4 regions of the Paenibacillus sp. T2-29 genome follow, and region 3 is predicted to be linked to each of the others. Evidence: riboswitches for the same ligand, from Rfam matches in the RefSeq annotation. Region 3 holds a riboswitch; each other region holds the start of a gene.
The links. Region 3 has a riboswitch for cyclic di-AMP ahead of ACU1JV_RS16025 (3D domain-containing protein). Riboswitches for the same ligand answer to the same signal wherever they lie in the genome.
Positions count from the first base shown of each region.

Region 1 (5,901 bases), on a different contig from region 3:
ATAATGAATTTGAGGAGCCCTGGCTGGATGAAGGCTTCACCTCCTATGCAGAAGAACGGCTCATGGAGCAAGAATATGGGCTTATCCCCAACTTGCCATTACAATCCGGACAGGTAGCTTCTCCACAGCCCCTAAACCGCGAATCCTGGAAGTACGGATCGTCGGCTGAGTATGCACAAAATGCCTACTCACGAGGCAAGCTGGTACTACGAGGTATTGAACGTCAGGTGGGTACGAAAAAAATGGACCGGATTATGCGAACCTATGTCCAGACCTACCGATTCAAGCATCCGACCTCACAGGATTTTCAGCGTGTCGTGGAAAGGGTGACTGGACGCTCATGGAGCCACTATTTTGAACAATATGTATATGACGGCCAGATGGCGGACTTTTCTGTCGATCGCATCACGAACCGCAAGTTGGAGAATGGATATGAAGCAATCGTGACGCTTAGCAAAAAAGGAGCGGATTATCCCAAGATCCCTGTTCAATTTACCTTCAAGGATGGCACCACAATATTTAAGGCATGGGACGGTACGGGCAAAAGTACATCTTTCCGACTCAAAAGCACCTCTCCCGTGTCCTATGTGACCGTTGATCCTCTATACACTATTGCACTGGAGAACAAGCATATTAATAATAGCCTGAAGGCTGAATTGGACGAAAAGCAACAAACCCGTTGGAGTGTGAGTGTAACCAAGCTGTTGGAGACACTGCTTGGAAGTCTGTCATGGTGAGGTGTCTATAGATGCGGACTGTTTTAAAAGAAGGCTGGGCGCTAGTGCGCATACGCTTTTATATCGTTATCATTTTATTTTTGTATCGTCTGCTGTGGGGAGTATTTCTCTATCGGCTGGTACAGTCGGCCGTTGTCCCGCTGCTGCTGCGTTATCCTGATCAGAGCCAAAACGAGCTGGGAAAGACCTTGTTTTGGATGGAGGGGCAGATCGCCTTGATGGACAGCCAGGAAGTACATGTGTATTTATGGATACTATTAGGGGCGACCGTATTGCGCGTCCTAATCACTCCCTTCATTAGAGCTGGCATATATCAAAGCCTGTATACCGATGCGTCTGAACCGCAAAGCCTGTCCTTCTTCAAGGGGATGAAACGTCACGGTATGTCATCTCTGTTGTATTACATCATCGAGTTGGGTTTGCTGCTGCTTCCCGCCTTCTGGGTGGTACCGAGACTCTATCCTATTGTAGCAGGAACGCTGCAATCTTCCTCTTACCTGTTGCATTTGTTGCCCTATGCCATTGGGTGGGTGGCTTACGGTTGGTTCATTCGGCAGTGCATCCTGTATATGCAACTGGGCACGGTCAGTGGTCACGCCATACTATCGTCCCTGCTCGCCTTCTTTCGCCAGCTTCTTCCGGCTGTAAGCGTATCTCTCTTGCTTGGTGCTTGTGTGCTGCTGGTCTTCGGTCTATTTGGCACCGTAGCGATGATTTGGACTGGTATGTTGGCGCTAATTCTCCAGCAATCGTATCATTTTGTTACCAGTCTGGTCAGGCTGTGGCATATCAGTTCGCAGTATCGTCTATGGCACATCGATATCTCCAGCAGAGGCTAATCCCTCTCTTTATGCTTTCTCCTGCATTTTTAGCTGTCGAAAAAACTTTTTTCTTTCCCGTGCAAACGGCACATAACTGAATACTGTTAACAGAATCTGTTCCTAGGGCGTTAGGAACAGATTTTTTTTGTAACTTTTTGCGATGAAACATTTGCCAAAGCCTGCTGTCTTTGTTACAATAATCGCAGTGAACTGATAGTAACAACTTTGTAATCTTTATTGTAACCTTTATCTTAAAAACATCGTTGTCGTGAATACTGCTCTCCAAGGTGCACATCTTAAGTTAAGCCTAATTCCTGGCACCTAGGAAGCGGGGGAACCAGTTTGGGTGAATTGATCTCGCAACAGAGTGGTCATAGGGGAACCTTCTACCGAATCCTTAAGCTAACCTCGCAGGCATTGGAAGGGGTATATTTTTTTTGAAGAAGAAGCTAACGATCGCAGCCATGGGTCTCGCCATTGCCTTTACATCTTTTACATTCGGTGGCAGCAGTGCATTTGCAGACTCTAAGATGGACCAGGTCATCCAAGATGCCAAAGGAACGAACTATAGAAGCGGAGGTACTACACTCGAGGGATTCGATTGCTCCGGCTTCACAATGTATGTATTCAACAAACTGGGAATTAAACTGCCGCATCAATCTGGATCACAATTCAAAATGGGAGCTTCTGTATCCCGCGATGAAATGAGACCAGGCGACCTGGTGTTCTTCAACACCACAGGAAGAGGCGTTTCCCATGTAGGTATCTTCGTAGGTGAAGGGAAATTCGCCCACTCCTCGACTTCACGTGGTGTAGTAGTTAGCTCACTGAACGAAAATTATTACGCTAACCGTTATGTCGGTGCAAAAAGAATTATGAGCACAGACGCTTACCATTCTGTAGCTTCAGATATTCCTGATGACGACAACGTAGAATAACTACCGCACAGCAAGCTAACCCTAGCCGCAATTTGATTCTGGCCGGAATCGAATTGCGGTTTTTTATGTCCACTACATCAGTAATTATTATCATTACTGACGAACTGACACCTCAAAAGGTTTCAGTTTTAGCGAACACCGTCGGTTTTACCGCCACCGCTGGGGGAGCATATGAGCAGTAAATCCTTCTTATTGAATGTATACCCGACTTAGGTACGAAATAAACACGCTTGCCATTCTCCTACAACTTGTCTACAATCTGTGGTTAATGATTGAAGTACCTGCATAAGGAGGAATGGAAAAGTGCCGGCCTCAATATCCAACTACCGGATTGTACCGATGGACGAGCATCAAGCGGCTGAAATCTGTGAGTGGCGCTATGATCCTCCCTACAACATATACGGCTGGCTTCCCTGGGAACAAATGAAGGCACTTGAAGTCGAATTTGGAAGTCCCACGCTTCGCCAAGAGCAATATGTTGCCGTTCTGGACGAAGAGAATGAGCTGACGGGATTTGCTCAATATTTTCCTATGGTCGGTGTGACCCGGCTGGGTCTTGGAATGCATCCCGAAAGATGCGGACATGGCACAGGCTCCGATTTTGTCCGGGCCATTGCGGAGGAAGCCAGACGACGTCATCCACAGAATGAAATTGACCTAGAGGTTCTCACCTGGAATCAGCGGGCTATACGAGCCTACAAGACAGCTGGATTTGAGCTGACGGATACCTATGAACGTCAGACTCCAGATGGCAGAAAACCGTTCTATTGTATGGTATATCGTCCTGAACAACAGAACCGGGTTCTATAAATAAGAGCGCCTTCGCTATACAACCGCGATGTTGTATAGCGAAGGCGCTCTTAATATATACAACAGATCATTATAAAATCAATGACTGCTGCGCATTTTTTCAAAAGCTTCATTATATTGTTGGGCTTCCTTAATATCTACGGCCATAATACCGCCATCGTCCCAAGAGGTCAAACGCAGAGTCACGGTCTTGTAATCAATCGTAATAAATGGATGGTGATTGAATGCCTCAGATATAGCGGCAACTTCATCCACGAATGCAATTCCCTTCATAAAACTGGAAAAATTATATTTCCGAACGATCCAACGTCCTTCCTCCAGTTCCCAGCCCTCCAGTTTCTCCAGATGTGCTTCAATCTCTTCTTGTGTAAAAGGCATGTTACGAACTCCTCCCCGTTTATACGGAAGCCTTTTAGCCGCTTACATGCGGCCAAAACTACGATATATTGGTGTACATATTACCACGGCCCCGTTGATAAATCCATAAGACGGCCTTCAAATCAAAGGGACCGACGTCAGCTCCTCATCTCCGATGAGTACATAGATCCGGTGCTGCTCCGGCTCATAAATCACAACGCCGCTGCCTACAGTGATTATGGGCTCCGTACCCAGTGCATAAAATAGGTCTTCTGCCAAAGCTTCATTGACTTCCTGACGCCCCATCGGGTTCAGCCTGTCCCAATCTTCTGCTTCCATTTCAAAAAATTCATAGCTATCTGGGATGCGTCCCACAGCCTCTGTCAAATCGTTCAAAATTTGTTCATACTCGCGCCCATGCTTTACTCCCATGCTATTTCCTCCAATGGTTCAGCGATTCAATACATAATCACTTTATTATACCGGAAATTGGCCCTTAACAAAAAAGAGAGTTTTGTCGATAAATACTATAATCCGTCTCATAATGACGCGCTTGGGGCAAGGACGACCCATGCGGCATGAAAGGATTCAAAATCTATTCTCATGGATGAGGTGTATCATGCAAATTACAACCATTATTGGACTTGTGCTCGGGCTTTTGTCACTGGTCGTCGGGATGATCCTGAAGGGCGCGCCAGTCGTCAATCTGGTCAATAATCCCGCTGCTTACATGATTATTTTCGTCGGAACAGCAGCAAGTATATTCATGGCGTTTCCGATGGATGACATGAAACGAGTGCCAAAGCTGTTTAAAATTATTTTCACCCAGCAGAAATTGCTGGATCGCAAGGAGCTTATCGGTACATTTACCGAATGGGCATCCATTACCCGTCGTGAAGGTCTGCTCGCGCTGGAATCCAAGGTCGAAGAGATCGACGATCCCTTTATGCGCGGCGGTATGCGAATGATTATCGATGGTAATGATCAGGAGTTCGTACGCGATGTTCTGATGGAAGACATTAACGCTACCGAAGATAGACACCGCGCTGGCGCACTGATTTTCTCCCAAGCCGGTATGTACGCTCCAACACTCGGGGTACTTGGTGCGGTTGTAGGTCTGATCGCCGCTCTGGCCGACCTTAGTGACATGGAAAAACTGTCCCATGCCATTGCAGCCGCTTTTATTGCAACGTTGCTCGGTATTTTTACAGGTTATGTCCTATGGCATCCAATGTCCAACAAGCTGAAACGGCTATCCAAGAAAGAAGTGGAACTTAAGTTAATGATGGTCGAAGGTCTGCTTTCCATTCAATCTGGTATCTCGACGATTGCCATCAGCCAGAAGCTAGCAATCTTCCTAACTCCAACCGAACGGGCTTCGATGACCCAGAAGGATGGCGATTCCAGTGAGTAAAAAGAGACATGAACCGCATGAAGAGCATGCTGACGAAAGCTGGCTGTTGCCATATTCCGACTTAATGACCCTTCTGTTGGCTCTTTTCATTGTCTTATTCGGTATGAGCTCGCTCGATGCCAAAAAATTTGAAACTATGGCTCAATCCCTGAGTTCAGCTTTTAGTGGCGGTACTGGCGTGCTGGATCACTCAGCCGCGAATCCGTCGTCACAATCCATGGATATGGGCAAAAATAAAGAAGAGGTATCACAACCCTTAAAATCGAAAGCCACTTCCACCTCTGATCTGCAAAAGCAACTCGCCCAGCGGGAAGAAGAAGATTTAAAGAAGCTTAAAAAGCAAATGGATCAGTATATTCAAAATAACGGCCTGTCCACCCTACTGAACACCAAGCTGAACCAATCCCAGCTGATGATCACCATTAGTGATAATGCCCTGTTTTCATCCGGGCAGGCCGAAGTAAAGCCAGAAGCGAGAAAGCTGGCCAAATCCATTTCCAGCATGCTCCAGCAGTTTCCTGGTTATGATGTTATCGTATCCGGTCATACGGACAATGTACCTATTTCCAATAGTCAGTTCCCGTCCAACTTTGATTTGAGTGCCAAGCGTTCGCTCAATTTCTTGCGTATTTTGTTGCTCAATCCGCAGCTCGATCCTACCAAGTTTGTATCCATCGGATATGGCGAGTATCGACCATTGGCAGGCAATCAAACTGGAGCAGGACGCGCCAAAAACCGTCGTGTCGAAATTTCCGTTCTTCGCAAATATCAGAACGGTACACAAGTTATTAGTCCTACCTCAAGCTCGAATGAAGGTTGATCAT
Region 1 covers NZ_JBREVE010000019.1:42,685-48,585, forward strand. Annotated here, with positions in the region: gene ACU1JV_RS27765 (M1 family metallopeptidase) at 1-737, shown strand, start outside; gene ACU1JV_RS27770 (hypothetical protein) at 749-1,576, shown strand; cyclic di-AMP (ydaO/yuaA leader) riboswitch at 1,853-1,990, shown strand; gene ACU1JV_RS27775 (C40 family peptidase) at 1,996-2,496, shown strand; gene ACU1JV_RS27780 (GNAT family N-acetyltransferase) at 2,800-3,306, shown strand; gene ACU1JV_RS27785 (4a-hydroxytetrahydrobiopterin dehydratase) at 3,385-3,684, opposite strand; gene ACU1JV_RS27790 (hypothetical protein) at 3,802-4,095, opposite strand; gene motA (flagellar motor stator protein MotA) at 4,283-5,077, shown strand; gene motB (flagellar motor protein MotB) at 5,070-5,897, shown strand.
Region 1: it holds a riboswitch for cyclic di-AMP, as region 3 does, so the genes downstream of both, ACU1JV_RS27775 (C40 family peptidase) here and ACU1JV_RS16025 (3D domain-containing protein) in region 3, are expected to answer to the same signal.

Region 2 (5,901 bases), on a different contig from region 3:
AAGGATGTCCTAATGTGTACAATTGAAAAATAATTAGAAAAAAGCTACAGTGTCGGAGGGGAAACGTTTTGGGAGATCAAACTATTTATCAGCGGATTGAAGCTTTAATTAAGGATCGGGGAATGACCAAGAAGGCATTTTGTGAAAAACTTAAAATCAGCTCAGGGAATCTCGGTGATTGGAGAAGAGGAAAAACAACGCCAGGTACCGCCCATTTGATTCAGATTTCGGACTTTTTTAATGTATCGCTCGACTGGTTGATGAAAGGAATTAAGCCGGGGGAAGGCGTGCTTCAGGAGCAGAAGGCTGCTTATTTTTTTGGGGTGATGGGGCCATTGAATTGCCAGGCTGAAGATCTTGAGACAGAAGAACAGAACTTTATTTTAGAATATGTTGAATTTGCGAAATACCGTAAGCAAAAAAGGGAGAAGGACAAAGCGAAACTTGAATAATCTATGGCTAAACGCCTGGGTGGATAACCCGTAAAACGGACTAAGGGGTTCGGTTTACGGGTTTATTTGATTTCCTGATAATATGGCGGCGCGTCGGATGCTGGAATGCTTGTTGGGTTTAGTGTGGTGTCGCCTCCTTATAATCGTTATCGTCGATATTCAGAATTGCAGCAACTTGTTTTCTGTACCTTTGTGCTTTACGGGTGCCGTGAATCAGATTGGACAAGCGTGAAGGCGGGATGTTGTGTGTCTCGCAAAATGTTTTCTGATCCAGTCGAAGCTCGACAAGCCTTTGTTTGATGGCCCACCCGAAGGAGGTGACAGGCATTTTGTTGTTCAAGAGAAATCGCCCCTTACGGATTCTTGCAGAATAATTGGTGTGATATAATAATCATCAGTAAACATGTTAGAATTAACCATCTAAAACTATGATACACTTTTATACGTGTTTATACAATCTTAAATGCGTTATTTTATTAAAATAATTACTTAATTAAGTGCAAAAAGTGAAAATAATCCGACTATAGTCTGTAAGTGGTATGAATTTGGATACATGAATTAAAAATACTCTGCCGCTTGAGAAAAGGGCAGAGTATTTTTATTGTGACTGCTAGACTGGTAAAACGACGCATCAGAGGGAGACTGGAAGGCGTTTGAATAGGATGGAGGAGGAAAAGGGCCTGGATGCATTCAATTGGCTACTATGGCTCATATAGGGTGGCTGAGTGATGTAGGAACTGGTCTGATGGCTATGGAAAAGGTGAGGCTGAAATAAGCTTGGCGTAGGTTCGTTAAATTTCTTCCAGGTGGTGAGCAACTCGCTGGTCATGTGATCGATAAGAGGATTCTTTTCCTCGTAAGGAGGATTGAGCAGTCTGAAGGCATCTTCGATACAGAAGGATACCGCTGTGGCAAAATAGCCGTGAATGGTCTGTTCTATATCGGTTCCGAGAAGGAAGTTAATCCAAGTGTGGACAGTAGCGAGTGTGCCAATTGCATTGTATTGAGTGAGTGTGTCTTCCAGTTGGTCAAATGCAAGCCAAGGATAAAGAGCCTTGGTGAGCTTGAGCAGACGCTGGCCAGAAAGTCGTGATTTTTTCACATAATGCGAGGAAGGATGTTGGGTGTACAGCATTTTATCAATAAGGGCGATCCGCCAACCGTCATTCTGCTGGATGGCTGCATACAGACTTTTGATGGCCATGCCGTCAAGGGTTGTAATTTGAGGATACCAATCGTCTCGCATAAAATGTTTCAGATCCTGTAGACTGTTCAAGTTTCCGTTACGGAAACGTTCATCCAGTCCGTAGAAACGGGTAAAACCACCAATGGGTAGGGAAGGGTCCAACAACAATGCGTAGTTTAGCAATCGGTTACCTTTATGCAGGATGGTTCGCCTCCTTGAGGTGAATATTTGTGTCAGTTTATTTGACTCTAATCTTATTTATACAATAATAATTCAATCATTTATGTAATATATATTTACACTTTGGGCTCTTTCATGTCAAATTAAATATTTTTATTGCTTATATATGTTATATAAAGTTACACTAAAAATAATTATAATATTATTGTTTACAAATTGTTGCTGAGAGAGTATAATAAATCTGTTGCCTCAATACATTATGACATGCGGTCGTGGTGGAATGGCAGACACGCTATCTTGAGGGGGTAGTGGGCGTATGCCCGTGGAGGTTCGAGTCCTCTCGACCGCATCATGTGTAATACCCAGTTGAAAAAGCATCCTGACACGTTTTACGTGAAGGGGTGCTTTTTTCGTTAAATATTTTTCGTTATATCATTCTGTTACAGAAGCGGTCATATGGACAGCGGACCGCTCGTTAACTGTAATGAAGAAAGATGTCAGTTTTTCCGCAAAAGCTTCTCAATATCTCCTATAAGCTTATCTGGAATGGTTTGCGGCGCATAACGCTTAAATACGTTACCTTCTCGTGTAATTAAGAATTTAGTAAAATTCCATTTGATCGCTTTGGAGCCTAATACTCCTGGAGCGGTGTGGGTCAGGTAGTGAAATAGAGGATGTGCCTGATCACCGTTGACATCTGTCTTGGCGAACATGGGGAAGGTCACACCGTAATTGATTTGGCAAAACTCGGAGATCTCCTCGCTGGAACCCGGCTCTTGTTTGGCGAACTGGTTGCTGGGAAATCCCAAAATTTCGAGCCCCTGTTCATGATACTGGTCATATAGCTCTTGTAGCGCCTTGTACTGGGGGGTTAACCCACATTTGCTGGCAGTATTCACGATAAGTAGAACTTTCCCTTCGTATGTGGATAACGGAATTTGTACCCCTTGTAGGGTCTGTGCATCATATTTATATACGGTCAAGATATCCCTCCTCATTCAATATTCTGCAATTAAATTGTAAGCAACTCAACAAGGGGTTGCAAGTCCGGAAGAGTATACGGGCATTGGACCATTGTAAAATCGTCTTTTGTTCAAAACGGTAAATCGCACTTCAAATGGAGCTAATTGAGGTGTTTCTTCTCATAAAAACGGGTTCAATCGGTAATTATCTGGCACATATAGCGTATTTTCTTTCCTTTTTGCAAATAAGGAGTAACTAAGCCATACCCTACGCCAATATTGACATGCCTTTCATTTTCAAAAAGGGGTGAAATACAGAGTTTTAAAGAGATACGAGAAGCATAGATGCCTTGTAAGCGTTATTCTTAATCTCCTATGCTCAAAAGGGTGATTTATAGCCCCGCCGTTGAGCTTTACAGTCTTCCTTGCACGGGTGTATGATTCAAGACGTAATTTCAAATTAACACCAATGAAGCAACAACGAATTGTCTAAAGCGCTGAATTTTGCAGTTGCAAAAGCGGGGGAACCAACGAGTATGTACGGCTTTGCAAGCCGTGTGTGTCTCATGGGGTGAATTTTCCGGCCAAGTGCCGTAAATAGGGCGACTCTCACGTCCGAATCCGACAGCTAACCTCGTAAGCGTACAGGGAGAGGCAACAAACCGCCGTGTGCAACCATGGTTTATTTTATCATGGAATGTATGAAGCCGGAGGAAGCCTTTTTCCTTCGGCTTCTTTTTGTTGTCTTTTTATACCGGGAGAGGAGCTACTGATGGAAGGTCGGTTAATTATTGTCACTGCACCGAATGAAGCGGGCAGAAGTTTTGTGAAATTGCTTATGTTTAAAAAATTGGCGTTTGCAGTTCTCACAAATAGCACTCAGGAGGAACGACAGCTCAAAAAAATGGGTGTGGAGCACATTGTGCGCATCAATACGATGCAAGCGGGAAAATGGAATTTTCCTAAAAAAGAAATTGGTAGTGTGTATTTGTTCGAAAACAGCTTGAATCTGACTTGCCGTTTCCTGCAAATATGTCGGCCACTAACATCAGAATTGATCTATGTTATTACGCACGGCTGTAATCCACAAGGAATTTATCGGGGATTGGGAGCGGACCATGTGATCTACACATTGAACGGAGAGGTGGGTTTCCTGCTGAACGGATAAGCACTTATAACATAGCTGGTTTATGATTTTATGATGGAATCGGAAATGACGATCTGAAGAGCGATATGGAGGGTATGAACATGATGGATTTATACATGCTGCTCATAATGGCTGTGAGTTATGGAGTGATACTGCTGTTTGTACGCTGGTGTGATGCGCAGACCTCAAAAGGAGGCCGAAGAGGATGATTGTTGTGCTAGGACTCACGGCTATTGTGTTCGTGTATTTAATCTACGCACTCCTGAATCCTGAAAAGTTCTAGTCAACTATAGGATCGAGCAGGCGGGAACAGCAGATCAAGAATGAAGCATCAGAGGTGTAGATTTTCGCAAACGTGTGCACTCATTGGATGTTCTGAATCAGGTCTGTTGTTCCAAATGCAGGAGCATTATAAGGAGGAATAGAGGATGGAGCTACTGCAAATTGGAGTTGTGATCGTCATATTGCTGCTCTTGGTAAAGCCGGTGGGCACCTATATGTATCACGTATTCTCGAATGAACCGAATCGGACGGATCGGATTTTTGGTGAAACGGAAAAGCTGATTTATAAGGTTGTAGGCTTGAAGAAACAGGACAGCATGCGTTGGACCACGTATGCTATGAGTTTCATTGCAACCAATGTGGTGCTTGTGGGGATCAGCTACCTGCTATTGCGCTTGCAGGCTATACTCCCAGGCAATCCGGTTGGAAACAGTAATATGGAAGCATCATTGGCCTTTAATACGGTAATCAGCTTTATGACCAATACGAATCTCCAACATTATAGCGGAGAAAGCGGGCTTACGTATCTGACACAGATGGCGTTCGTCACGATGATGATGTTTACTTCGGCTGCTTCGGGGTTTTCGGTTGCTGCGGCTTTTATGAGGGGACTGACGCGGCGCGGTGAAGGACTGGGTAATTTTTTTCAAGATTTTATTAAAGCCAACATACGGATTTTTCTGCCGCTTGCCTTTGTACTTACGCTGGTGCTGGTGGGACTAAAAGTACCACAGACGCTACAGTCCACGGCGGATATTACGACTTTAAGCGGTACACAGCAGCAGATTGCTATGGGACCCATTGCCTCATTGGAATCCATCAAGCATTTGGGCACGAACGGGGGCGGTTTTGCGGGAGCTAATTCTGCTCATCCTTTTGAGAATCCAAGTCCTTGGACGAACGTACTGGAAATTTTAGCAATGTGGGTAATGCCGGCTTCGCTGCCGTATACTTTTGGATTGTTTGCCCGTAATCGCAAGCAGGGCTGGATTATTTTTAGCTCGATGATGGTCTTGTTCCTTATTTTTCTATCCATAACGTATGTGTCGGAGAAAACAGGTAATCCGTTAATCCAGGCACTGGGTATGGATGCATCTCAGGGAAGCATGGAAGGGAAAGAGGTTCGTTTCGGCATTGGACAATCGGCATTATTCACTGCGGTCACAACGGCGGCAACGACAGGTTCGGTCAATAATATGCATGATACATTGACCCCGCTAGGTGGTATGGCTGCTTTGGGAGAAATGATGCTAAACGTCATTTTTGGCGGCAAGGGCGTCGGGCTGATGAATATGCTGATGTATGCGATTCTGGGAGTGTTTATATGCGGACTGATGGTCGGAAGAACCCCGGAATTTATGGGTAGGAAAATTGAAGGCAAGGAAATGAAGCTGATTGCGATTGCCATTTTGGTACATCCGTTTCTTATTCTTGCTCCCACTGCGCTTGCGTTTATGAGTCATTGGGGATATGATGCGGTCTCTAACCCCGGATATCACGGGTTGACTCAGGTGCTCTATGAATATGCATCATCTGCGGCAAATAACGGCTCGGGATTTGAAGGTCTTTCGGATAACAACGTGTTTTGGAACGTTACAACAGGAGCGGTTATGTTCTTTGGACGATATGTATCCATGATTGCATTGCTGGCTGTGGCGGCTTCGTTGAATGCCAAAGCGCCAACCCCGGTGA
Region 2 covers NZ_JBREVE010000002.1:285,717-291,617, reverse strand. Annotated here, with positions in the region: gene ACU1JV_RS07060 (helix-turn-helix domain-containing protein) at 69-452, shown strand; gene ACU1JV_RS07055 (Rha family transcriptional regulator) at 571-792, opposite strand; gene ACU1JV_RS07050 (urease accessory protein UreF) at 1,084-1,821, opposite strand; tRNA gene ACU1JV_RS07045 (tRNA-Leu) at 2,085-2,167, shown strand; gene ACU1JV_RS07040 (glutathione peroxidase) at 2,316-2,801, opposite strand; cyclic di-AMP (ydaO/yuaA leader) riboswitch at 3,266-3,439, shown strand; gene ACU1JV_RS07035 (hypothetical protein) at 3,553-3,948, shown strand; gene kdpF (K(+)-transporting ATPase subunit F) at 4,133-4,210, shown strand; gene kdpA (potassium-transporting ATPase subunit KdpA) at 4,356-5,901, shown strand, end outside.
Region 2: it holds a riboswitch for cyclic di-AMP, as region 3 does, so the genes downstream of both, ACU1JV_RS07035 (hypothetical protein) here and ACU1JV_RS16025 (3D domain-containing protein) in region 3, are expected to answer to the same signal.

Region 3 (5,901 bases):
TCTGCGTCTTCCAGATCCTCTTGCATATCACGAATGTATTGATCCGTCATTTTAACTGGATCTTCTGCCTTGTCGATAATGGCGTTAATGTTAGACATCGTAAGATCTCTTAATCGTTTGAAAATAGACATGTGAAGTTCCTCCTAGAATTGAATGCTTAAATTTTAAGCTCTGTACACATGTTTACGCAAGCTTTGCAAAGAGGTTTCAAAAATATCTAAAAACCGCGTAGATAAGGCTCTGGGATATCTGCCTGTACTTTTAGCGCCCGTGAAGCATGCAGCGCCCAATAGGGATCACGCAGCATGGCACGCCCTATGGCTACCAGATCAGCTTCATTTTGCTGAACGACTCGGCGGGCATCCTCATAATCATCCAATAAGCCGACAGCAATGACAGGCACATTCAATTTTTCACGGATGGTATGAGCCAAATCGACCTGATAACCAGCACGCGCAGACGGGCCTCCGCTGGAGCCTATCGGACCCTCACCACCAGAAGAAATATGGAAAATGTCTACACCTGCATCACGATATCGTTCCCCTATGGCTGCTATGTATTCAACATCATATCCGTCTTGGACATATTCTTTGGCAGATATCCGCATTAGCACAGGCATATCAGCAGGAAGTACCTCTTTAACAGCACGGATCACCTCAACACCAAACAGTGACAAATCCTGCCCATATTCATCTTCTCTGGTATTGGTTAAAGGGGAATGAAATTGATGGATCAGATAGCCGTGAGCACCATGAATCTCTACCGTGTCAAAACCAGCTTCTACCGCCCGGCGAGCCCCCTCTTTGTAGGCCTGAACCAGTTCCTTGACTTCTGCTCTCGTCAAAGTGTGGGGATCTTTAAAGCGTTCACTAAAGGGGATCGAGGACGGGCCTACAGGTGTCTCAGCATCCTCGGCCTTGCGTCCGGCATGGCCTAATTGAATGGCAATTTTGGCACCATACTTGTGGACTTCCTCTACAATTTTGCGATATGCAGGAATATGTTCGTCACTCCAAATGCCCAAATCACGATCCGTAATGCGTCCATCCGGATGAACCGCTGTCATTTCCACAATTATGAGCCCAGTCCCTCCTACCGCGCGACTCACATAATGGACATAATGCCAATCCGTCGGTTTGCCGTCCTTGGCCTCCACGCTGTATTGGCACATTGGGGGCATGACAATCCGATTTTTTAATGAAAGCCCCTTTAATTGATAAGGAGTAAACAAGTCGGTCACTTTTATCCATCCTTCCCTCAATTCCAAGTATGTATCATTATGAATAGCATCCCCATTATACACCAGCTGTCACGGTATACCGAATCCTTTGTAAGGCTAAAACTTGCGAAAATGCTTCAGTTTTCGGTCATGTTTAAGAGAAAATGTACGTTTACTTCGTCATCTTCACGGATACCCGCTTCATGATGTACTTCTCTTCAGCCGTGTAGGGCTTCACTCAATCACCAGCATAATTTTAATAGGACAGGTACATAATAGCTGAGAGCACCACTAGGTACCACTGCACGGAAAGGGGGAATACAAATGCGGTACAGGGGAGTGTTGCCATGTTTAGCACTGTTACTAGCATTTTCAAGTTTTCCCGTTCACGCGGACACGCCTCCTAACATCGGAACGCCCCATCCCAAGGAAGCTGCTGCCGCTACTTCGGTATATCAAAGTAAAGATCGAGCTACTCCAACATTAGCGATGCTACGAAAAAAGCATGCGGACATTTTTAAAATGTGCGGCCCGCACACCCGCCAAATTGCCTTAACCTTTGATGATGTGCCCGATTCAAGGTATACGCCGCAGGTTTTGGACGTATTACACGCAAACGGTATCAAAGCTACCTTTTTTATCGTCGGTCACCGTGCGGAAAAGCATCCGGGGATCATACGCCGCATCATCCGCGAGGGTCATTCTATAGGAAACCATTCCTATACTCATCCGGATTTCAGGAAGGCCACACCAGAACGTTTTCGCCACCAGATTACAAAAACAGAACGCATTTTAGAAGCCAGCATAGGTTTTCGGCCCAGATTGATACGACCACCCTATGGTGAAATCACAGAGCCTCAAATCCAATGGGCACGTCGTCATGGGTACATGATCGTCAATTGGAATGTGGACTCTCTAGACTGGAAGGGATTAAGCAAAACACAAATTCAGCGCAACGTGATCCCGGCTACCGGACCTGGCTCCATTATTTTAATGCATGCAGGTGGAGGTCAAAGTTCCAACTTGCAAGGCACTGTCCAAGCTTTGCCGGGTCTAATCCACTCTCTAAAAGCTAAGGGCTACAAATTTGTCACTGTCCCCCGGCTACTTCACACATCGGAACGAAAATAACAGCATGTCTAAGCTTCAAATATACCAACAACGTAAAAAGGCTGCCTTAACGAGCAGAATACTTCTGCTTGTAAGACAGCCTTTTTTAGCGATAAACGACTGGGCCTAATAAAAAGTCGTCCCAGTTATATGTTGTATGATAGATCAAGTTTACATAACATATATTATGTTTAATTAAATCATACTAAGCACAATGCTATTTATCAATGACGTACAGTTTCACATTCTGGAAGCCAAAGTCATTCACGAATGATTTATTGCCAGGGATAAAGATATCAATCCGCTTTCCGGTAATAGCACTGCCCTGATCACGGGCAACGGCCACAAAAGAACGGTCTGGCAAGCCGGGATGGGAATAACCTGTAACTAGCACCTTTGTTCCCATAGGAATGACTTTCGGGTCTACCGCAATTGTACCTAGCTTAAGTGGATTGCCGTAATAATCGACCGCACCCCATTTGCCATTTTCATCAGCTGCGGCAGAATATGCTGTAGCTTTAACATCAACTACTTTACTGTAATTGAATGTTTTGCCCCATGCTTCAATTGTTGGCTTCTCATTCGCTGGTGCTTTCTCTGTAAGAAGCTGTGGCTTCGAATCCGAAGCCGCCTTTACACTTTTTTCGTCTGGCACTTTAATTTGCAGACCTGCATATATGTTGTTGGACGCAATATCCGGGTTAGCCTTCGTCAACTCATCTACTGATACCCCATAACGTTGAGCAAGCAAAAAGAAGGTATCGCCTTCTTTGGCAGTATGAAGCGAAGCAGCATCTGCTACTCCAGCTGTCTGTGCCAGCCCTGCAATAGCTGCAGCAAGCACCGCAAATTTCATAGTTTGTCCAATATGTTTTAAATATTTCAAGATATGTACCTCCTCTGTTATGCCTGCGGAGTTAGCTGTCGGATTCGGACTCAGGAGAAGCCCTATGCTTGTGCAATTCACCCCTAGGCATATTCCACAACATCTTATGATGCATTGGAATCATTGCCGTTGTTACGTCCCCCGCACTTCCCATGGTTTGAGCCCAGCACCTGAGTATTTATTATCATTACTGCTGCCCCGGTAAGTTTTGGCTTACTGCATAATATCACAATTTTGTAACCTTATCTGCATGAAAATGTTGGTAACCTTGAATATCATACTATACTCGTTACAATTTTGTCATCAAGAATCCGTTTTCTGTTACGAAAATATGGAGATATAGTGACAAAAAGAGAAAAGCCCTCCGTGAAACATCATCACGAGAAGGGCTTTGTCAATATTTTATAAAAGCATTTTCTTACAGCACTTTAGCAAGAAAATCACGGGTACGGTCATGGCTTGGAGTACCGAATACTTGCTCAGGCGTACCTTGTTCTATAATTTGACCGTTGTCCATAAAGATGATTCGATCCCCTACCTCACGGGCAAAGCCCATTTCATGCGTCACGATCACCATCGTCATGCCGCCCTCAGCGAGCTTCTTCATCACGTCCAGAACCTCTCCAACCATTTCAGGGTCAAGGGCAGAAGTAGGCTCATCGAACAGCATTACGTGCGGCTGCATGGCCAAAGCACGTGCTATCGCAATACGTTGTTTTTGACCGCCAGATAACTGGTTCGGGTAGGTATTCTTCTTATCCTCAAGACCCACGGTCCGCAGGAGCTCCAGCGCAATTTTCTCCGCTTCTTTCCCCGACTGCTTTTTCACCTGCGTTGGTGCAAGCGTCAGATTCTGCAGTATTGTTTTATGCGGAAACAGATTAAAATGCTGGAAAACCATCCCCATCTTCTCCCGAGTCGCATTAATATTATGACCACGGGCCGTAATCGGCTCACCCTCAAACAAAATTTCCCCTTCTGTTGGCTGTTCCAACAGATTCATACAACGCAAAAACGTACTTTTTCCTGAACCACTCGGGCCGATAATGACGACTACTTCACCTTTGGCGATATCTATATCAATGCCTTTTAAAATTTCATTCTTACCGAATGATTTACGCAGTTGTTTAACGGTGATCACTGGCTCTCAACTTCCTTTCCCATAAACCCAACAGCTTAGATAAGCTGAATGTCATTACAAAATAAATAGCGGCTGCGATTACGAACGGACTCAAGCCTTCGTAGGTAATATTCTTAATGACCTGGGCTTGATACATAATATCCACCATCCCAATGGTCGAAATAATTGATGATTCTTTAATGATCGTAATGAACTCATTACCAATAGCAGGCAATATAGATTTAAATGCTTGCGGTAAAATGACATGACGCATTGCTTTGCCTCGTCCCATCCCGAGCGAGCGGGCAGCTTCCATCTGTCCACGGTCTACGGCCTGAATACCCGCACGGAAAATTTCAGCCAAATATGCCGAGCTATTCAGAGACAATGTGATCACACCCGACTGGAGTGGGGTAAAATTGATACCCAGCGTCAAAGCAATTCCGTAGTGAATGATCATGAGCTGTACCAGCATAGGTGTACCGCGCAGGATCTCGACATATGTGGTACCTAACCACTCAATGATACGTATACCACTCATTCGCAGCAAGGATATGATCAGACCAATAATGAATCCAAACAATACTCCGAGTGCAGACAACAACAGAGTGTAGCCAATACCCGTAGCGTAAAGACTACGATATTTCATAAATATATCTACAATGCTATTCGAAGAAACCTGTCTGTCGGCAGACAGTGCACTCGCTTCTGTAGAAAACTTCTCAATCGAACCGTCTGCTTTCAGGCGAGCCAACGTTTTATTTACTGAAGCAAGCAATTCCGCATTTCCTTTACGAATGCCTACAGCAGTTTCTGCTCCTTCATCCTCAGGTACTGCCTTAGCAAGTGTTACGGTACCGTCTAGTGTGTATCCTTTAGCAACGGTATCTTCGATTACAACCGCGTTGATACGGTTGGTCCGAAGCTGGAGTACCAGATCGGATATTTTATCTAATGAGGTAACCGAAGCATTAGGCACTTTTTGTGCAATTTCTTCCTGAATACTCCCCTTCTGTGCACCGAGCTTCTCTCCTTTCAGAGTAGCCATCGTTGAATATTTGTCCTTATCCTCCGGGCGTACCATAATGACTTGTTTGGAGTGATAGTACACATCCGAAAAATCAATACTCTTTCTGCGCTCATCCGTCGGTGTCATACCGGACAGCACCAAGTCTACACGACCACTTTGCAGAGCAGGCAGCAAGGAATCAAAGCTCATGTCCTCTGGGACCATCTCTGCGTTCAGATCCTTGGCGATTTCCTTGGCAATCTCCACATCGAACCCAACAATGGTTTTCTTACCGTTAATGACTTTATAAAACTCATACGGCGGAAAGTCGGCACTCATGCCCACTACAAGTTTTTTCTGTGGTTTTGCTTCCGTTCCGTATGCATTGAGCATCGGAAGACCAGCCAACAGTAAGATAACCGCCGACAAAACCAGGGCGGTAAAACGATATGCCTTTTTCAATCTTTTTTTCTCTCCTTAAATTCTTTATAATAAATAAGATTGTGTCATTATAAATGAATATGCATGATTATGCAATGAATGTTATAGTACAATTT
Region 3 covers NZ_JBREVE010000005.1:155,545-161,445, reverse strand. Annotated here, with positions in the region: gene ACU1JV_RS16040 (PspA/IM30 family protein) at 1-131, opposite strand, end outside; gene ACU1JV_RS16035 (NADH:flavin oxidoreductase/NADH oxidase) at 218-1,240, opposite strand; gene ACU1JV_RS16030 (polysaccharide deacetylase family protein) at 1,544-2,350, shown strand; gene ACU1JV_RS16025 (3D domain-containing protein) at 2,547-3,215, opposite strand; cyclic di-AMP (ydaO/yuaA leader) riboswitch at 3,221-3,389, opposite strand; gene ACU1JV_RS16020 (amino acid ABC transporter ATP-binding protein) at 3,634-4,356, opposite strand; gene ACU1JV_RS16015 (ABC transporter substrate-binding protein/permease) at 4,343-5,806, opposite strand.

Region 4 (5,901 bases), on a different contig from region 3:
GAACTTCTCGTACACGCAGCCGAATAACTGCCGAATCAACATTCGGCTGAGGAATAAATACTGTATTCGGCACCGTACAGACTAACTCAGGCTCACTGTAATATTGCACGGCTATGCTTAAGCTGCCGTAATCCTTTGTACCAGGAGACGCTGCCATGCGCTCAGCCACCTCCTTTTGAATCATAACGACGATATTCTCCAAAGGAAGCTTGTCCTCCAGTAGACGCATTAGAATCGGTGTGGTGACGTAATACGGCAGATTAGCGACGACACTCACTTTGCTCACGTCTGCAAAATCGACTGCAAACACTTCACGCAAATCCAGCTTTAACACGTCTCCATGGCGAACCTTTACATGCTCGTAAGGGGCCAGCACTTCTTCAAGAATGGGCAACAGCCGCTGGTCAATCTCAACAGCGGTAACTGCCTTAGCGGATTGCGCCAACTTCTCGGTCAAAGCTCCAATGCCCGGACCGATCTCAAGCGCGCCCTTTGTATCATCCAATCCGGCAGCATTTACGATCTTGCTCAGAATATTTTGATCAATCAGAAAGTTTTGTCCCAGACTCTTTTTGAACGAAAAACCGTGCCTTTGAATAATTTCCTTCGTACGCCGCGGTGTTGCTATATCTTGAATCCCTGTCATACGGATATCACAATCCTTCACTTTCGATTTGTGCCAGCGCACTGGCAAATTCCTCACGACTGATCTGAAATACAGAGAGCCGCTTATGTAGCTGCTTTCCGTTACAATAGCCAATACCCAGTACATTCCCCAAGGCCATACGGCGTGCAGCAGCATTGGGGTGGGTAATAAGTCCAGCGTCAATCAGGTCCGCCATTTCAATCAGCGGTTCGGCGTCTTCCACTGTCGTATGTACCCGCGCGAGAGCGTGTCTGATGGCTTCCGGGGAGGCATTCTCCACGCCAATATCCCCTTTGCGTGTCGCCTCTGCCTCAGGTATAAAAGCCTGCTTGCAGCCGGGGACCTTGGAGGCGATGATTTTACGGATACGCTCCCCTGCATGATCGGGATCAGTTAAAATAATGACCCCCCGCCGTTCCTGCGCCAATGCAATTTTCCGCAGCGTCATTTTATTAATGGCTGAACCGCCAGTTTCTATCGTATCTGCTTCGACAGCACGGCGAATGGCTACCGTATCATCCCTGCCTTCCACCACGATCACTTCCTTGATCATCTTCGTTTCCCTCCACTGCTACACAGCAACATATATTATCTTTCCCTGATTTTGAAAACAAAATAAGAAGAGGATATCCTCTTCTTAGCATGGCATAACTATGTTGTTAATACTATCGTATTGTCCTCAACATACACAACCTGTTTTAGTTGATTTCCGGCTTTACAGGTCCGATAACATATACGGTTTTACCGTGCTTACGACCAAATTGGTTAGCCCGGCTTAAACTCTCATAATACACATCGATTTTGTGGCCTTTAATCGCGCCACCGGTATCCTCCGCACGGCGGAAGCCTACCCCTTCAATATACACCCACCAGCCGATGGGAATTACATTCGGATCGACAGCGATGGTGCGTCCTTCCGTGACACGCGTGCCGGAGGCGGTACGTGTACCAATACCTGGCTCCTGGGCAGAGTACGCCGTCATGGAGACATTTTGTAAAACTTTTTTATAATTAAAATTAATACCTGCTTTACGGACAGCACTGCCCGAACTAACCTTTGTAGCCTTAACCGCATCTTTAGGGCCGATGGAAGCAGCTAGAACGACCGGTTTTTTCTTCGTCCCTACCGCAATTACCTTATCCACACGATTTTGTGCGACTTCCTTGTTGACCAGCTGTTTGGACACCAATTTTCCATCATGGTATACCTTTTGAACATGCTGGACTACCACACCCGATTTGCCACTTTGAATGACTCGATTATCGCCTTTATAGAGACTTGGATCTGCCGTTTTGATGACCTCATAAGGCACTTGTTTTTTCTGTTCGACCTGCTGTTTCTTTACACGGACGATTTTTATGTCCATGTTAGCTGAAACAGAGGCATCCAACGCAGGGTAAACTTTATCCGTTGATGATAATTTATAGCCCGAAGTGCGAATGGCACCCTCTACTGTATTTTCTGTTGTGTACAGCTTTTTCGTCTCATTGCCTGAGGATACTTTAACCTGATTGGCACGTTTAATGACTACGCGATCCCCATCCTGTACTGCCCCGTTTAGCGGCATGGAAATTGTATCATGCGGCTGAAGTGAAATAGAATGCTCATTGAGCAAATCTTGGAGCTTGGATTCCCGGGTTTCTACCGCAGATGCCTTACCATCGATGACAAAAAAGACTTGTTTTTTAGATTGCGTGTACATCAGAATTGAAATCATAATCGTTAGTGTGATTAGAAAAATAGCAACCAAAGCAGCCTGGCGCACATTCTCTTGCTTCCAACGTAATACGTAAGACATGCTGGATGAGCGTGACTCATGGGTCTCCTCTTTTCGGAAAATGCCCATTTCCTCCGTCCTCCTTACATAGCCCGCCGTCTGGAGTAAGACATAGTTGATCGTTGACGTGACTATAACAGATTTTCTACAAGACAAGCCCGTACTGCGACTGTCCTGCACCATGTACCCGTCTTCGCGGCATGCTGTCCTCCCCTGTTTAACCACAGTATGATGACAGATTTTCTTTTATTCACAACAAAAAAAGCCAAAGAAAGAGACTAGAGAGCTCTTTCGTGGCTTCCGACATGTGTGAATATGCGGGAAAACTCATGCACGAGATGGCTTCTCTCTTGTTACGCTTACGGGGTTAGCTGTCGGGTTCGGACGTAGAGAGTCGCCCTAGCTTAGGTCAACCGCTCATGGCGGTCGCCTTCACATTCACCCCGAAGACCCAGAAAGAAATCGAAATACGGCTTCTCTACCTGTTCAATCCCATCCAGGAAATGAATTTCGGTCGAGCCGGCTACTGAAGAGATAATATCTCTTGCACATACGCCGGACGTACTGTAAGCCATATCGGTTCCCCCGTTCCCTGTAAAAGGGACTCAGCGAGACTGGTTCATGAAATGATTTGTTGATGTTTACACTCAACAACAATTCACTGAAAAGATGATATCCTGTTTCCATGCATGTTGTAAAGCAGGTTTCAAGTACATTTTTCAAAATATTCGGTTAAAAAATTGTAATATTCTTGAGTTTCCTGCAACAAAATCATAATTAGCTCCGTCTATCTCTTTATTTTGATTGATTTCTTCGCTTTTTCACTGAATGTCAAATCGTTCCAAGGCATTTTGGGTCGTAATGGATACCAATTCCTCCACCGTAATTCCCTTAATTTGGGCAGCTGCCTCTGCCACCAATCTCACATGTGCCGACTCATTTCGCTTCCCACGAAACGGATGAGGCGTCAAGTAAGGCGCGTCCGTTTCAATAAGCAGACGGTCCAACGGTACCTGGGCCAGCACCTCTTTTGGCTGCTTGGCATTTTTGAACGTTATGGGCCCGCCGAAGGAAAGGTGGAAACCCATATCCAGCACCATTTTAGCTGTCTCCCAACTCCCAGAAAAGGAGTGCATGACTCCGCCAATCTCGCCCGCCTTTTCCTCACGTAAAATCCTCACAATATCTTCATGTGCATCCCGGTTATGGATAACAATTGGCATGTTGAGCTCACGTGCCAGGCCAATTTGATTTCGAAGTACCCGCTGCTGCACATCCTTTGGTGATGTATCCCAATAATAATCCAGACCGATCTCTCCGATCGCTACAACCTTTTTATGACTGCATAACGATGCAATCCATTCTAAATCACCCTCCTGCATTGTAATGGCATCCTGCGGATGCCATCCAACGGCTGCATAAATAAAATCATACGTCTCAGCCAGCTTCATGGTGGATGGAATGGTCTCACGATTAAATCCGATATTGATCATCCGTGTTACTCCTGATTCGACAGCACGTGCTATAACTTCTTCACGGTCTTCGTCAAATTGTGGCGCATCTAGGTGAGTATGAGTGTCGAATAAATCCAAGGTTTTCATCTCCTTTTCTTACTTACATTTCTATATATTTGTCTATTGTTTGACAAAATAATTCCTTATTTCGGCAGGAAGCCTTTCTTTTACCCCGTTCAATTTATTCTGGGGAAAATACATGTGATATTTTCCTCGGTGAATGCCACTTATTGAGCGTACAATTTCTGAAACTTCGGATATTTCCCGCACCTCGCCCTGACGTCCAAGCAGTAAAATCTGGTTGTCCGTTGAACCGCCCTGCCGAAACACATCATAAGGAAGATCTGTCGGAAAATCAATTTCAAGATCATATTCAGGATGCAAGCCAGCCTTTTCCAAAGCCTCTCGAATATGGTCAACGGTATCTGTATCCATATTTTCAATCTCTACATATTTATACAATCTACGATCCATAAAACGGCTGCTCAAATCACTTAAAATTTCGTCCTTTTCTCGTTTCCATTGGCTAAATACCGTCTGAATCAAAGACTCATCCAGCATCAAATACTGCTCCACTGTTAGCTCTCCTTTTAATAGATCGGGCAGCGGATCCAACAGAAAACCAAACTCATATCCGTTTTTGAACAATTCCTTAGCTCTCTTGAAAATTTTACGTAACAGGATTTCTGAGCTGCGTGTTACAGGATGGAAATAAATTTGCCAGTACATCTGGTAGCGTGACATTAGATAATCCTCTACTGCATGCATACCCGACTCTTTTACGACAATTCTCCCATTGTGAGGGCGCAGCAAACGTAAAATACGATCCAAATCAATTGTTCCGTAGTTAACACCTGTTGAATGAGCATCCCGCAACAAATAATCCATACGGTCAGCATCCAGCGGGCTTGTTACCAAGTTGACAACAATCGGCTTATCATACGTTTTGGCTATAACCGCCGCGACCTTGTGGGGCAGCATCTCATCAACTTGCCGTAGCACAGCGTTGATCTTCGTGTCCCCCAGTACAATGCGGCATGTCCAATCCTCATGGTTCATATGAAAGGCTTCTTCAATTGAATGAGAAAATGGACCATGCCCCACATCGTGCAACAAAGCGGCACACAGAGCAATCAGTCTTTCTTCCTTGGGCCAGTCGGGAAAATCTCCACGTTCAAATTGAGAAATAATACGTCTCGTAATCTCATATACGCCCAGTGAATGTGAAAACCGGCTATGCTCCGCTCCATGAAACGTAAGATAAGATGTGCCTAACTGCCGAATGCGTCGTAACCGTTGGAACTCCGGCGTATTAATCAATCGCCATATCACAGTATCCTGAACATGGATGTAATTATGTACCGGGTCCTTAAAAACTTTTTCTTCACTGAGTGGCTGGTGCAAGATATCAGCTCCTTTAATATTCGGAATAATGGATTAAAATACAATAAAATCCTAAACTCCCTCCCTTATTCGACATTGTTTGTCGTATTTTGTCGAATTATCACTTTTCGACATTTCCAAATCGACACACAAGACAAATCATCCGTAAAATAAGGTAATTCACATGAATAAAGCTCTTTGTTCTAAATACTTTTGCATAATTAGGCTGTTACTACTTTTTTAAGGTTGACTGTTTTGGGAATCGTTGGTATAGTAAATATCAGAAAAGAGAAAATTTTGTCGAATCATGACACTTATATTATTTTAAACGGCGAGAGGAGCCTGATTTATTATGATGAAATCCACTGGTATTGTAAGAAAAGTTGACGAGCTCGGACGTGTTGTTATTCCAATCGAATTGCGCCGTACCCTGGGAATCGGAGAGAAAGACGCTTTGGAAATTTACGTTGATGGCGAGCGCATCATGCTTAAAAAATACGAGCCTGCTTGTATCTTCTGCGGCAATGCTGAGAACGTAATTTACTTCAAAGGGAAAATTGTTTGCCAAGATTGCATTTCT
Region 4 covers NZ_JBREVE010000018.1:80,101-86,001, forward strand. Annotated here, with positions in the region: gene rsmA (16S rRNA (adenine(1518)-N(6)/adenine(1519)-N(6))-dimethyltransferase RsmA) at 1-646, opposite strand, end outside; gene rnmV (ribonuclease M5) at 654-1,199, opposite strand; gene ACU1JV_RS27480 (G5 domain-containing protein) at 1,345-2,493, opposite strand; cyclic di-AMP (ydaO/yuaA leader) riboswitch at 2,765-3,045, opposite strand; gene ACU1JV_RS27485 (TatD family hydrolase) at 3,246-4,016, opposite strand; gene ACU1JV_RS27490 (HD domain-containing protein) at 4,059-5,342, opposite strand; gene ACU1JV_RS27495 (AbrB/MazE/SpoVT family DNA-binding domain-containing protein) at 5,674-5,901, shown strand, end outside.
Region 4: it holds a riboswitch for cyclic di-AMP, as region 3 does, so the genes downstream of both, ACU1JV_RS27480 (G5 domain-containing protein) here and ACU1JV_RS16025 (3D domain-containing protein) in region 3, are expected to answer to the same signal.